3 regions of the Streptomyces sp. NPDC003720 genome follow, and region 1 is predicted to be linked to each of the others. Evidence: predicted binding sites of a transcription regulator. Region 1 holds the regulator's gene; each other region holds the start of a gene.

Region 1 (4,334 bases):
GGGCCGGCCGGTGAGTCCGCGCAGCTGCTTGATCTCCTGGTACATGCCGTCGGCGGTCTTGTACCCGGCGGCGAGGAACCCGAGGCCGCCCGCCTCGGACACGGCGGCGGCGAGCTGCGGCACGGAGACCCCGCCCGCCATGGGTGCCTGCACGATCGGCTGGGGGAAGAGATCGGTCAGCGCGGAGGACATGCCCGCATGTTGTCACGTCCTGGGGGAGGCGCCGAATCGGGTCTTCCTCCTGGCACATGCCACTTTCCGGTCCGCCGGTCCTGCCGGTGGGAGAGCGTGGCCCGGGGCCGGGGGACGGGAGCCCCCCGGCGGGGTCCAAGGGGCCGGAGCCCCCTGGACCCGGCGCGCCTCAGCGCCCGTTGAACGCGTCCTTCAGCCGCGAGAACAGCCCCTGCTGCCCGGGCTGGAACTGCCCCTGCGGACGCTCCTCGCCGCGCAGCTTCGCCAGCTCGCGCAGCAGCCGCTCCTGCTCGGGATCCAGCTTGGTCGGGGTGGTGACCTCGACGTGGACGATCAGGTCGCCCCGGCCGCCGCCCCGCAGGTGGGTGACGCCCCGGGTGTGCAGCGGGATCGACTGGCCGGACTGGGTGCCCGGCCGGATGTCGACCTCCTCCAGGCCGTCCAGCGTCTCCAGCGGGACCTTGGTGCCGAGGGCCGCCGCGGTCATCGGGATGGTGACCGTGCAGTGCAGGTCGTCGCCGCGCCGCTGGAAGGTCGAGTGCGGCAGCTCGTGGATCTCGACGTAGAGGTCGCCGGCCGGACCGCCGCCGGGGCCGACCTCGCCCTCGCCGGCGAGCTGGATCCGGGTGCCGTTGTCGACGCCGGCCGGGATCTTCACGGTGAGGGTGCGGCGGGAGCGCACCCGCCCGTCGCCCGCGCACTCCGGGCACGGGGTCGGCACGACCGTGCCGAAGCCCTGGCACTGGGGGCAGGGGCGGGAGGTCATGACCTGACCCAGGAAGGACCGGGTGACCTGCGACACCTCGCCGCGGCCGCGGCACATGTCACAGGTCTGGGCGGTCGTGCCCGGAGCCGCGCCCTCGCCGCTGCAGGTGTTGCAGACGACCGCGGTGTCGACCTGGATGTCCTTGGTCGTGCCGAAGGCCGCCTCGTCCAGCTCGACGTCGATGCGGATCATCGCGTCCTGGCCGCGCCGGGTGCGCGAGCGCGGCCCGCGCTGCGACGCCGTGCCGAAGAACGCGTCCATGATGTCGGAGAAGTTGCCGAAGCCGCCGGCCCCGAAGCCGCCCGCGCCCGCGCCGCCCGACTGGGAGAGCGGGTCGCCGCCGAGGTCGTAGACCTGCTTCTTCTGCGGGTCCGACAGCACCTCGTAGGCGGCGTTGATCTCCTTGAACCGCTCCTGGGTCTTCGGATCGGGGTTGACGTCCGGGTGCAGCTCGCGCGCGAGCCGACGGAACGCCTTCTTGATCTCATCCTGCGACGCGTCGCGGCGCACGCCGAGAACGGCGTAGTAGTCCGTGGCCACTTACGACTCCGCCAGGATCTGTCCGACGTACCGTGCCACTGCGCGTACCGCTCCCATCGTTCCCGGGTAGTCCATGCGGGTCGGTCCGACCACGCCGAGCTTGGCAACCGCCTCGCCGCCCGAACCGTAGCCGACCGACACGACGGACGTGGAGTTGAGTCCTTCGTGTGCGTTCTCGTGCCCGATGCGCACCATCACGCCCGGATCCTTCGCCTCGCCGAGGAGCTTGAGGAGCACGACCTGCTCCTCCAGGGCCTCCAGGACGGGCCGGATCATGAGGGGAAAGTCATGTCCGAAACGGGTGAGATTGGCGGTGCCGCCGATCATCAGCCGCTCCTCGTTCTCCTCGACCAGTGTCTCCAGCAGAGTGGAGAGCACCGTGGAGACCGTACCGCGATCCTCGTGGTCGAACGCCTCCGGCAGGTCCTCGACCAGGCGCGGCACGTCGGTGAACCGGCGGCCCGCGACCCGGCTGTTGAGTCTCGCCCGGAGGTCGGCGAGGGCCGTCTCCCCGAACGGCGCCGGGCAGTCCACCATCCGCTGCTCGACCCGGCCGGTGTCCGTGATCAGCACGAGCATCACGCGCGCGGGGGCGAGCGAGAGCAGCTCCACGTGCCGCACGGTGGACCGGGTCAGGGACGGGTACTGCACGACGGCGACCTGCCGGGTGAGCTGCGCGAGCAGCCGCACCGTCCGCGCGACGACGTCGTCGAGGTCGACGGCGCCCTCGAGGAAGTTCTGGATCGCCCGCCGCTCGGGCCCGGTCATCGGCTTGACGCCGGCGAGCTTGTCGACGAACAGCCGGTAGCCCTTGTCGGTGGGGATGCGCCCGGCGCTGGTGTGCGGCTGGGCGATGTACCCCTCGTCCTCCAGGGCGGCCATGTCGTTGCGCACGGTCGCCGGTGACACGCCGAGGTTGTGCCGTTCGGTGAGCGCCTTGGAGCCGACCGGCTCCTCGGTGCCCACGTAGTCCTGGACGATGGCGCGCAGCACCTGAAGTCTGCGTTCACTCAGCATCCGCGCGCACCTCCAGCATGTCTTCGCCCGGCCCTTCGAATCTTCCCCCTGGCACTCTGCGTGTCCGAGTGCCAGCGTTCCCCCGCCAGTGTACGGCCGTGGGGTACTCACCGGGCAAGGTCGGTCCCTCCCCGCCCCGTCCTACCGTTAGCGTCGCGGCATGACCGTGACTTGGGAAGAGCTGGAGTGGGAGCGGTTGGCCGACGGGGTCGGGCGGTGCCGGCTGCCAGGCTGGGACTGCACCGCGGGCCTGGTGCTGGGGGCGGGCACGGCGCTGATGGTGGACGCCGGGTCGAGCCTCGCCGAGGGCGCGCGGCTGCGGGAGCGGGCGCAGCGGCTCGCCGGTCACCGTGTGACCCATCTCGCGCTCACCCACCCCCACTTCGACCACGTCTTCGGCGCGTCCGCCTTCGCCGGGGCGGAGGTGTTCGCCGCGGTCGGCATGGACTCGGCGCTGGCGCACGGGCGCGAGGAGCTGCGCCTGGACGCGACCCGCAACGGCCTGCCCGTGCCGGAGGCCGACGAGGCGGTGGACGCGCTGGCGTCGCCCCGGCACCTGGTCTCCGGGGAGTGGACGCTCGACCTCGGCGACGGACGACAGGCGCTGCTCGCCAACGTGGGCCCCGGCCACACGGCCCACGACCTGGCGGTGCTGGTGCCGGGCGACCCCGAGGTCGTCTTCTGCGGCGACCTGGTGGAGGAGTCCGGCGAACCGCAGGCGGGCCCGGACGCGGTCCCCTCCCGCTGGCCGGACGCGCTGGACCGCCTGCTGTCCCTGGGCGGCGAGGACGCGCTGTACGTGCCCGGTCACGGAGCGGTGGTGGACGCGGCGTTCGTACGGCGGCAACGCGAGGAGCTGGCGGCGCGTTTCGGCGTGTCATGAGCACGAGCCCGCCGGTTCTCCTATCGTCATCCGAATGCGCCAGTACTCCGCCGATCTGACCCCTCCCTGGAAGAAGTCCCAGCCCGTGCCGGAGGTCGCGGCGGAGCCGGGTCTCGTGGTGGAGGAGCCCGGTTCCGGGTTCTGCGGGGCGGTGATCCGCTGCGAGGCGGGCACGGTGACGCTGGAGGACCGCTTCGGCAAGCACCGGGTGTTCCCGCTGGAGCCGCGCGGATTCCTGCTGGAGGGCAGGGTGGTGACCCTGGTGCGGCCGCCGTCGGGTCCGGCGCGGGCCACCCGTACGGCGTCCGGCTCGGTGGCCGTCCCCGGCGCACGCGCGCGTGTGGCCCGCGCCGGCCGCATCTACGTCGAGGGCCGGCACGACGCCGAGCTGGTCGAGAAGGTGTGGGGTGACGACCTGCGCGTCGAGGGCGTGGTCGTGGAGTACCTGGAGGGCGTGGACGACCTGCCGTCGATCGTCGCGGAGTTCGCGCCGGGCCCGGACGCGCGCCTCGGCGTCCTGGTGGACCACCTGGTGCCGGGTACCAAGGAGTGGCGCATCGCCGAGTCGGTGACGAGCGCGCACGCGCTGGTCGTCGGCCACCCGTACATCGACGTCTGGGAGGCGGTGAAGCCGGCCTCGCTGGGCATCGCCGCCTGGCCCCGCGTCCCGCGCGGCCAGGACTGGAAGACCGGCGTGTGCCGGGCCCTCGGCTGGCCGGAGAACACCGGCGCGGCCTGGCAGCGGATCCTGTCCCGGGTGCGGTCCTACAAGGATTTGGAGCCGGAGCTGCTGGGGCGGGTGGAGGAACTGATCGACTTCGTCACGGGCGACGGCGAGGTCTGACGCCCTCGCGGGCGCCGGGCGCCGGGCGCCGGAGTGATCAGTCCACCAGGTCCCGTACCACCGCGTCCGCCAGCAGGCGGCCGCGCAGGGTC
Region 2 (4,334 bases), on a different contig from region 1:
CTCGTTTCGCGCGAGGCTCCCGGCCAGGGAAGGTGCCAAATCCGTCTCGCGGCGAGATGCGTCGTGAGGAAGATGAGGAGAAAGGGCCTCGCCTCCATGGCTGTGCAGACAGTTGCAAGCACCAGCAATCCCGCCGTCGATCTCGGCCCCGCCGCTGCCCTGAGCTGTCGCGAATGCGGCCACCGGGTACCCCTCGGACCGGTCTTCGCGTGCGAGGAGTGTTTCGGCCCGCTGGAGATCGCCTACGACTTCTCGGCCTACGACACCGAGGAACTGCGCCGGCGCATCGAGGCGGGCCCCGCGAACATCTGGCGCTACGCGCCCCTGCTGCCCGTCCCCGCCGACGTGGCCGACAAGCCGAACATCAACCCCGGCTGGACCAAGCTCGTCAAGGCCGACAACCTGGCCGCCGAGCTGGGCGTCACCGGCGGGCTGTACGTGAAGGACGACTCCGGCAACCCGACGCACTCCTTCAAGGACCGCGTCGTCGCCCAGGCCCTGGAGGCCGCGCGCGCCTTCGGCTTCACCACCCTGTCGTGCTCCTCCACCGGGAACCTCGCCGGCGCCGTCGGCGCCGCCGCCGCCCGGGCCGGCTTCCGCTCCTGCGTGTTCATCCCGCACGACCTGGAGCAGGGCAAGGTCGTCATGGCCGCGGTCTACGGCGGCGAACTCGTCGGCATCGAGGGCAACTACGACGACGTGAACCGGTTCTGCTCCGAGCTGATCGGCGACCCGGCCGGCGAGGGCTGGGGCTTCGTCAACGTCAACCTGCGGCCGTACTACGCCGAGGGCTCCAAGACGCTGGCGTACGAGATCTGCGAGCAGCTCGGCTGGCGGCTGCCGGACCAGATCGTGGTCCCGATCGCCTCCGGCTCCCAGCTCACGAAGATCGACAAGGGCCTGCAGGAGCTGATCAAGCTGGGTCTGGTCGAGGACCGGCCGTACAAGATCTTCGGCGCCCAGGCCGAGGGCTGCTCGCCGGTGTCGACCGCGTACAAGGCGGGCCACGACGTCGTACGGCCGCAGAAGCCGAACACCATCGCCAAGTCCCTCGCCATCGGCAACCCGGCCGACGGGCCGTACGTCCTGGACATCGCCCGCCGCACCGGCGGCGCGGTCGAGGACGTGACGGACGAGGAGGTCGTGGACGCGATCAAGCTGCTGGCCCGGACCGAGGGCATCTTCGCGGAGACGGCGGGCGGCGTGACCGTCGGCGTCACCCGCAAGCTGCTCAAGGAGGGCGTGCTGGACCCGGCGAAGACCACGGTCGTCCTCAACACCGGCGACGGCCTCAAGACCCTCGACGCGGTGGCCGGTACCGGCCTCACCGCCACCATCCGCCCGAACCTGGACTCCTTCCGAGAGGCTGGCCTCGCATGAGCGTGACCGTTCGCATCCCCACCATCCTGCGCACCTACACCGGCGGGCAGGCCGAGGTCCCCGCCGAGGGCGCGAACCTCGCCGAGGTCATCGAGAACCTGGAGAAGAACCACACCGGGATCGCCGCGCGGGTGCTGGACGACCAGGGCAAGCTGCGCCGTTTCGTCAACGTGTACGTCAACGACGACGACGTCCGCTTCGAGCAGGGGCTGGAGACCGCGACCCCGGACGGCGCCGGCGTCTCCATCATTCCGGCCGTCGCCGGCGGCTGACAGAATGACCGATCATTACCTTCGGTAACGCCGGTTACCCATTGTTCATTGAATGGCCTCCTCCGCGAGAGAAGCGGAGGGGGCCATTCTGAGTGATTGAGCGCGGTAGAGTTGGGGAACCCGCTCCCGGACCGTGGGTCAGGAGCCTTGGATTCACCGCGGTGCACCCGACAAGAAACAGCCAAAGTGCGGGTGCTTTCTGCGGCTTTTGCGCATTTTATGGGGCCCGACTTGCCCTGAATTCGGGCGAATTCACGCTACATTCCGGACCGTTCGCGTCCATATTTCTCGTCCGATTGACCTGTTGCAGACGGCAGTTGGGCAGATACATTCAGCGGCGGTCGACGCGTTCCGGCGCACGCCCCCGGCCAATGGGGGGTGAGGTCTGACCCGGGTCCGCGAAGTGCGGATCTGTGCAAGGGCCAGTAATAGGGGAGTTAGGCATGGCTCAGGGCACCGTCAAGTGGTTCAACGCGGAGAAGGGGTACGGCTTCATCGCGGTCGACGGTGGTGCGGACGTATTCGTCCACTACAGCGCCATTCAGATGGACGGCTACCGCACCCTGGAAGAGGGCCAGCGGGTGGAGTTCGAGATCTCGCAGGGCCAGAAGGGCCCGCAGGCCGACATGGTTCGCCTCAGCGCCTGAACGTTTCTTGCACGAAGGGCCCGCACCTCGCACAGGGTGCGGGCCCTTCGCCGTGCCCGGCTCCCGCGCGGGGGCGCGGGCCCGTGCGTTCGCGGGCGGCTGACTGGGCGCCCCGTACCCCGGGAGGCGCTTGCACTCGGCCATGCCGAGTGCTAATCATTGCGTTAGCACTCTGAAGGTGAGAGTGACAACGAGGACCGGGTCGGTGAGGCCCGCAGGCCAAGTGGGGCAAGGAACCGCGAGGCCGGCGAGCCGTCCGTCGCGGGCGCGGGCGCGGTCCGAAGGAATCACCCCCAGTCCTGGAGGGACCACTTCACATGGCCAAGATCATCGCGTTCGACGAGGAGGCGCGGCGCGGCCTCGAGCGCGGCATGAACCAGCTCGCGGACGCCGTCAAGGTGACGCTCGGCCCCAAGGGCCGCAACGTCGTCCTCGAGAAGAAGTGGGGCGCCCCCACGATCACCAACGATGGTGTCTCCATCGCCAAGGAGATCGAGCTCGAGGACCCGTACGAGAAGATCGGCGCCGAGCTGGTCAAGGAAGTCGCCAAGAAGACGGACGACGTCGCCGGTGACGGTACGACCACCGCGACCGTGCTCGCCCAGGCCCTGGTCAAGGAAGGCCTGCGCAACGTCGCCGCCGGCGCCAACCCGATGGCCCTGAAGCGCGGTATCGAGAAGGCCGTCGAGGCCGTCTCCGCCGCCCTGCTGGAGCAGGCGAAGGACGTCGAGACCAAGGAGCAGATCGCCTCCACCGCGTCCATCTCCGCCGCCGACACCCAGATCGGCGAGCTCATCGCCGAGGCGATGGACAAGGTCGGCAAGGAAGGCGTCATCACCGTCGAGGAGAGCAACACCTTCGGCCTCGAGCTCGAGCTCACCGAGGGCATGCGCTTCGACAAGGGCTACATCTCCGCCTACTTCGCGACCGACATGGAGCGCATGGAGGCGTCGCTCGAGGACCCGTACATCCTCATCGCCAACTCCAAGATCGGCTCCGTCAAGGACCTGCTCCCGCTGCTGGAGAAGGTCATGCAGTCGGGCAAGCCGCTGCTGATCATCGCCGAGGACGTCGAGGGCGAGGCCCTGTCGACCCTGGTGGTCAACAAGATCCGCGGCACCTTCAAGTCCGTCGCCGTCAAGGCCCCGGGCTTCGGCGACCGCCGCAAGGCCATGCTCGGCGACATCGCCATCCTCACGGGCGGCGAGGTCATCTCCGAGGAGGTCGGCCTCAAGCTGGAGAACGCGACCCTGGACCTCCTGGGCCGCGCCCGCAAGGTCGTCATCACCAAGGACGAGACCACCATCGTCGACGGCGCCGGTTCCTCGGACCAGGTCAACGGCCGGGTGAACCAGATCCGCGCCGAGATCGAGAACAGCGACTCGGACTACGACCGCGAGAAGCTGCAGGAGCGCCTGGCGAAGCTCGCCGGCGGTGTCGCGGTCATCAAGGCCGGCGCCGCCACCGAGGTGGAGCTCAAGGAGCGCAAGCACCGCATCGAGGACGCCGTCCGCAACGCGAAGGCCGCCGTCGAGGAGGGCATCGTCGCCGGTGGTGGCGTGGCCCTGCTGCAGGCCTCCCAGGTCTTCGAGAAGCTGGAGCTCGAGGGTGACGAGGCGACCGGCGCCCAGGCCGTGAAGCTCGCGCTCGAGGCCCCGCTGAAGCAGATCGCCGTCAACGCCGGCCTCGAGGGCGGTGTCGTGGTGGAGAAGGTGCGCAACCTGACCCCGGGCCACGGCCTGAACGCCGCGACCGGCGAGTACGTCGACCTGGTCGCCGAGGGCATCATCGACCCGGCGAAGGTGACCCGTTCCGCGCTGCAGAACGCCGCCTCCATCGCCGCGCTGTTCCTCACCACCGAGGCCGTCATCGCCGACAAGCCGGAGAAGGCCGCCGCGGCCGCTCCGGGCGGCATGCCGGGCGGTGACATGGACTTCTGATCCCGCGCGGATCGGCCTGTCCTTTCCGAGGGCGGCACTCCCTGTCTCAGGCAGGGGGTGCCGCCCTCGGGCGTGTCCGGGATCACACTCCTGAA
Region 3 (4,334 bases), on a different contig from region 1:
GGTGCTTCTTCTCCTTCAGCTCCACCTCGGTGGCGGCGCCGACCTTGATCACGCACACGCCGCCGGCCAGCTTCGCGAGGCGCTCCTGGAGCTTCTCGCGGTCCCAGTCGGAGTCGGTGTTCTCGATCTCGGCCTTGATCTGCGCGACGCGGCCCGCGACGTCGCCGGAGTTGCCGCCGCCGTCGACGATCGTGGTGTCGTCCTTGGTGACGGTCACGCGGCGGGCGGAGCCGAGCACGTCCAGACCGACCTGGTCGAGCTTGAGGCCGACCTCCTCGGAGATGACGGTGCCGCCGGTGAGGGTGGCGATGTCCTGGAGCATGGCCTTGCGGCGGTCGCCGAAGCCCGGGGCCTTCACCGCGACGGCGTTGAAGGTGCCGCGGATCTTGTTGACGACCAGGGTCGACAGGGCCTCGCCGTCGACGTCCTCGGCGATGATCAGCAGCGGCTTGGAGGCGCCCGACTGGATGACCTTCTCCAGCAGCGGCAGCAGGTCCTGGATGGAGCTGATCTTGCCCTGGTTGATCAGGATGTACGGGTCGTCGAGGACGGCCTCCATACGCTCCTGGTCGGTGACGAAGTACGGCGACAGGTAGCCCTTGTCGAAGGCCATGCCCTCGGTGAAGTCCAGCTCCAGACCGAAGGTGTTGGACTCCTCGACGGTGATGACACCGTCCTTGCCGACCTTGTCCATGGCCTCGGCGATCAGCTCGCCGACCTGCTGGTCCTGGGCGGACAGCGCGGCGACGGCGGCGATGTCGGACTTCTCGTCGATCGGGCGCGCCGAGGCGAGCAGGTCCTCGGAGACGGCCTTGACCGCGGCGTCGATGCCCTTCTTGAGCAGGGCCGGGGAGGCGCCGGCGGCGACGTTGCGCAGACCCTCGCGCACCAGCGCCTGGGCCAGCACGGTGGCGGTGGTGGTGCCGTCACCAGCGATGTCGTTGGTCTTGGTCGCCACCTCCTTCACCAGCTGGGCGCCGAGGTTCTCGTACGGGTCCTCGATCTCGACCTCACGGGCGATCGTGACACCGTCGTTGGTGATGGTGGGCGCGCCGAACTTCTTGTCGATGACGACGTTGCGGCCCTTGGGGCCGATCGTCACCTTCACCGTGTCGGCCAGCTTGTTGACGCCGCGCTCGAGGGCGCGACGGGCGTCCTCGTCGAACTTCAGGATCTTCGCCATGACAGCGGGAGCCCTCTCGGAAATCTGTGGGTGAAAAAGGCACTGCGCCCCGGGCGCCCGGCTCTTATGTGGTCGCGGGGGCCAGGGGCGCAGCGTCAAGCATCAAAAGTGCTCGAGGTGACTTACTTCTCGATGATCGCGAGGACGTCGCGAGCCGAGAGGACGAGGTACTCCTCGCCGTTGTACTTCACCTCGGTGCCGCCGTACTTGCTGTACAGGACGACGTCGCCGACCTTGACGTCGAGCGGCAGGCGCTCGCCGTTCTCGAAGCGGCCCGGGCCCACGGCGAGGACGGCGCCCTCCTGGGGCTTCTCCTTCGCGGTGTCCGGGATGACCAGGCCAGAGGCGGTGGTCTGCTCGGCGTCGAGCGGCTGGACCACGATGCGGTCCTCGAGCGGCTTGATGGCAACCTTGGAGCTGGTGGTCGTCACGGTCCGACCTCCCCCTTCGGAGATCTCACGGGGTTAACTGTCTGGGGTGGCGACCAGGTGGATCCGTCGTCGCGGGTGCCGGACCTGCCCGTCGCTGGTTGGCACTCTCATCTGCCGAGTGCCAGAGCCGAGACTATGACCGCGATTAGCACTCGGTCAAGCGGAGTGCCAATGGCGGTGCGGCGCGTCGGCCGGCCGGGGCCGCTGGGGGGTGCCCCGGGCGGGCGTGGTCAGGCCAGGTAGTCCTCGAGGCGGGCCACCGTCAGGCCCTGGCGCTGGGCGCGGCGCAGCAGGCGGGCGGTGCGTTCCGTCAGGGTGGGGCCGCCGTCCTCGCCGGGGCCCACGAGGACGATGTCGCCTGGGGTCAGGCGCCCTGCACCCCTGCGGTGGACGACGCCGTCGGGGCCGAGGGCGGCGCGCCACAGGACGACGGCGGAGACGCCGCAGGCGGCGGCGGCGCGCAGGGTGGTGGTGTCGTAGGCGCCGCGGGGCGGCCGCAGGAGCCGGGGGCGGACGCCGAAGCGGGAGCCGATCCTGTCCCGCCGGCCGCAGATCTCGGCGCGCTGTTCGGCGTAGGGCAGTCCGGGCAGCGCGGGGTGGCCGGGGGCGCGGTTCTCGATCGCGGCGCCGGCCGCGCGCAGCCGGGCGAACCGTCCGTGGCCCGGGTCCGTCACGCCGTCGGCGAGGAAGAGGCTGACCGGCAGCCGGAGTTCGCGGACCATGTCGGCGAACCGCGGGTCCCGCCCGGCGCCGTCGTCGTAGGTGAGGAAGACGACCCGGTCGGTGGTGTCGACGTGGTCCACGACCGGCGGCGGGGCGTCCGCCCGGCGGGCGACGGGCGGCCGGGCCGGGTGGCTGGGCGGGACGGCGAGCGGGGCGGCCAGGCCCCAGCGGCGGTGCGCCTGGCCGGCGGCCGGGCTCGGCGGCCGGGCCCCCTGGGCCGCCCGCTTGCCCAGGCGCTCGATGGGGTCGACCGACTGGGCGCAGCCGGCGAGCAGGAGGACCGCGGCGAGCGCGGCCGCCGGGGCGGCCCGCGCTCGCACCGGGCCGCCCGCCGGCCGCCCCCGGCGCCTCACAGGTAGTCCTCCAGGCGCGCCACGGCGTATCCCTCGCGCGTGACCTTGTCGAGGAACCTGCGCATGTCGTCGACCATCGTGCCGTCCCAGTCGTCGCGGCCGCGGAAGTGGGTGAGCACGATGTCGCCGGGGTGCAGGCTGCGGTCCCAGTCGCGGTACTCCCAGTGGTCGACGAAGACCTCCTCGTCCCAGATCGGCGCGTACTTGATCCCGCAGGACTTGGCGGCGCGCAGGGTGTCGCCGTTGTAGTTGCCGTAGGGCGGCCGGAAGATCGTGGGCGCCTTGCCGAACTGCTTCTTCATGATGTCCTGCATGCCGCAGATCTCGTCCCGCTGCTGCTCGTAGGAGAGGCCGGGCAGATACGGGTGGGTGAGGGTGTGGTTGTTGAGGGTGTGGCCCTCGGACTGCATCCGGCGGAAGTAGCCGTAGTCGTCCTTCACCAGGTAGTTGCTGAGGAAGGCCGAGTAGGGGATCTTCAGGTCGCTCATCATGCGCAGGAACGCCGGGTCCTTCTCGGCGCCGTCGTCGATGGTGAGGAAGACGACCTTCTTGCCGGTGGGGACGGTGGTGAAGACCGGGGGCAGGTTCTCCTCCTCCTGGCCGTCCACCTCGAAGCCGTCGCGCGGGGTGATCTTCGGCTTGACGGCCGGCGGAGCCGGGGGTGTGAGCGGCACCCGGGCCAGCTTCCAGCGCCGGGCGGCGGCCGCCAGCCGGGCCTGTTCGGCGGCGCGGCGCGCCTCGGGGCTGAGCGCCTGGGCGGGGCCGCCCTGGCCGGAGCCGTGGCCGGGTCCGTGGTGGGCGCCGGAACTCTGGCCGGGGGAGCCGCAGCCGGCGACGAGGGCGGCTGAGGCCAGGGCGGCCGCCCCGCAGCGTAGGGCGGCCCCCCGAAGGCACGAACGCCCGGCATACGACCGCTTTTTGTCATTTTGTACTACTTCTCGCATGGCGTCGGATCCTCGCAGGCCCCGGCGCCGAACCCGGCCCGACACCGCCGCAGGAGGCGCACCATCCACCGACTGGCCCACAATGACCCGGTGAACGACCTCGCCCTCCTCCTCACCCCCGAAGGCCGCGCCTTGCTCGACGAGGTGCGTGACACCGACCCCGCGCACGAACTGGCCGTCGCCACCCGGCTGCGCCGGGACCACCCCGCCGAGCTGGTGTCGGCGGCGCTGGGCCAGGCGCGGCTGCGGCAGCGGGCGGTGGCCAAGTTCGGGGCCGAGGACGCGGGTCGGATGTTCTTCACGCCCAACGGGGTCGAGCAGTCGACCCGCGCGAGCGTGGCCGCGTACCGCGCCGAGCGGATGAAGGGGCTGGGGGTGACCTCGGTCGCCGACCTGTGCTGCGGGATCGGCGGCGACGCGATCGCCCTGGCCCGGGCCGGGATCCGCGTGCTGGCGGTGGACCGCGACCCGCTGACGGCGGCCGCGGCCCGGGCCAACGCCGAGGCGCTGGGGCTCGCCGGGCTGATCGAGGTGCGGGAGGCGGACGTGACCGACGTGGACACGGGCGGCCACGACGCCGTGTTCGTGGACCCCGCCCGGCGCGGCGGCCGGGGCCGCGTCTTCGACCCCGAGGCCTACTCGCCGCCGCTGTCGTGGGCCGTCGGAGCGGCCCTGAAGGCGCCGCGGGCCGCCCTGAAGA

Evidence for each region. The regulator HrcA, encoded in region 1, represses chaperone genes, less so after heat shock. The targets are predictions, from matches to a motif close to TTNGCACTCNGNNNNNCNGAGTGCNAA.
Region 2: a site for HrcA is predicted at 2,429-2,455, ahead of groL (chaperonin GroEL). Genes of this name have one in related genera too.
Region 3: a site for HrcA is predicted at 1,760-1,786, ahead of groES (co-chaperone GroES). Genes of this name have one in related genera too.

Annotation. Positions count from the first base shown of each region.
Region 1 covers NZ_JBIANZ010000003.1:416,800-421,133, reverse strand. The annotation lists gene ACFYU0_RS10800 (nitronate monooxygenase) at 1-192, opposite strand, end outside; gene dnaJ (molecular chaperone DnaJ) at 362-1,498, opposite strand; gene hrcA (heat-inducible transcriptional repressor HrcA) at 1,499-2,515, opposite strand; gene ACFYU0_RS10785 (MBL fold metallo-hydrolase) at 2,676-3,398, shown strand; gene ACFYU0_RS10780 (DUF3097 domain-containing protein) at 3,433-4,242, shown strand; gene hemW (radical SAM family heme chaperone HemW) at 4,280-4,334, opposite strand, start outside.
Region 2 covers NZ_JBIANZ010000007.1:159,413-163,746, forward strand. The annotation lists SAM riboswitch class I at 1-79, shown strand, start outside; gene thrC (threonine synthase) at 97-1,380, shown strand; gene ACFYU0_RS20645 (MoaD/ThiS family protein) at 1,377-1,652, shown strand; gene ACFYU0_RS20650 (cold-shock protein) at 2,096-2,299, shown strand; gene groL (chaperonin GroEL) at 2,617-4,239, shown strand.
Region 3 covers NZ_JBIANZ010000008.1:27,021-31,354, reverse strand. The annotation lists gene groL (chaperonin GroEL) at 1-1,183, opposite strand, end outside; gene groES (co-chaperone GroES) at 1,306-1,614, opposite strand; gene ACFYU0_RS22350 (polysaccharide deacetylase family protein) at 1,845-2,657, opposite strand; gene ACFYU0_RS22345 (polysaccharide deacetylase family protein) at 2,687-3,634, opposite strand; gene ACFYU0_RS22340 (methyltransferase domain-containing protein) at 3,725-4,334, shown strand, end outside.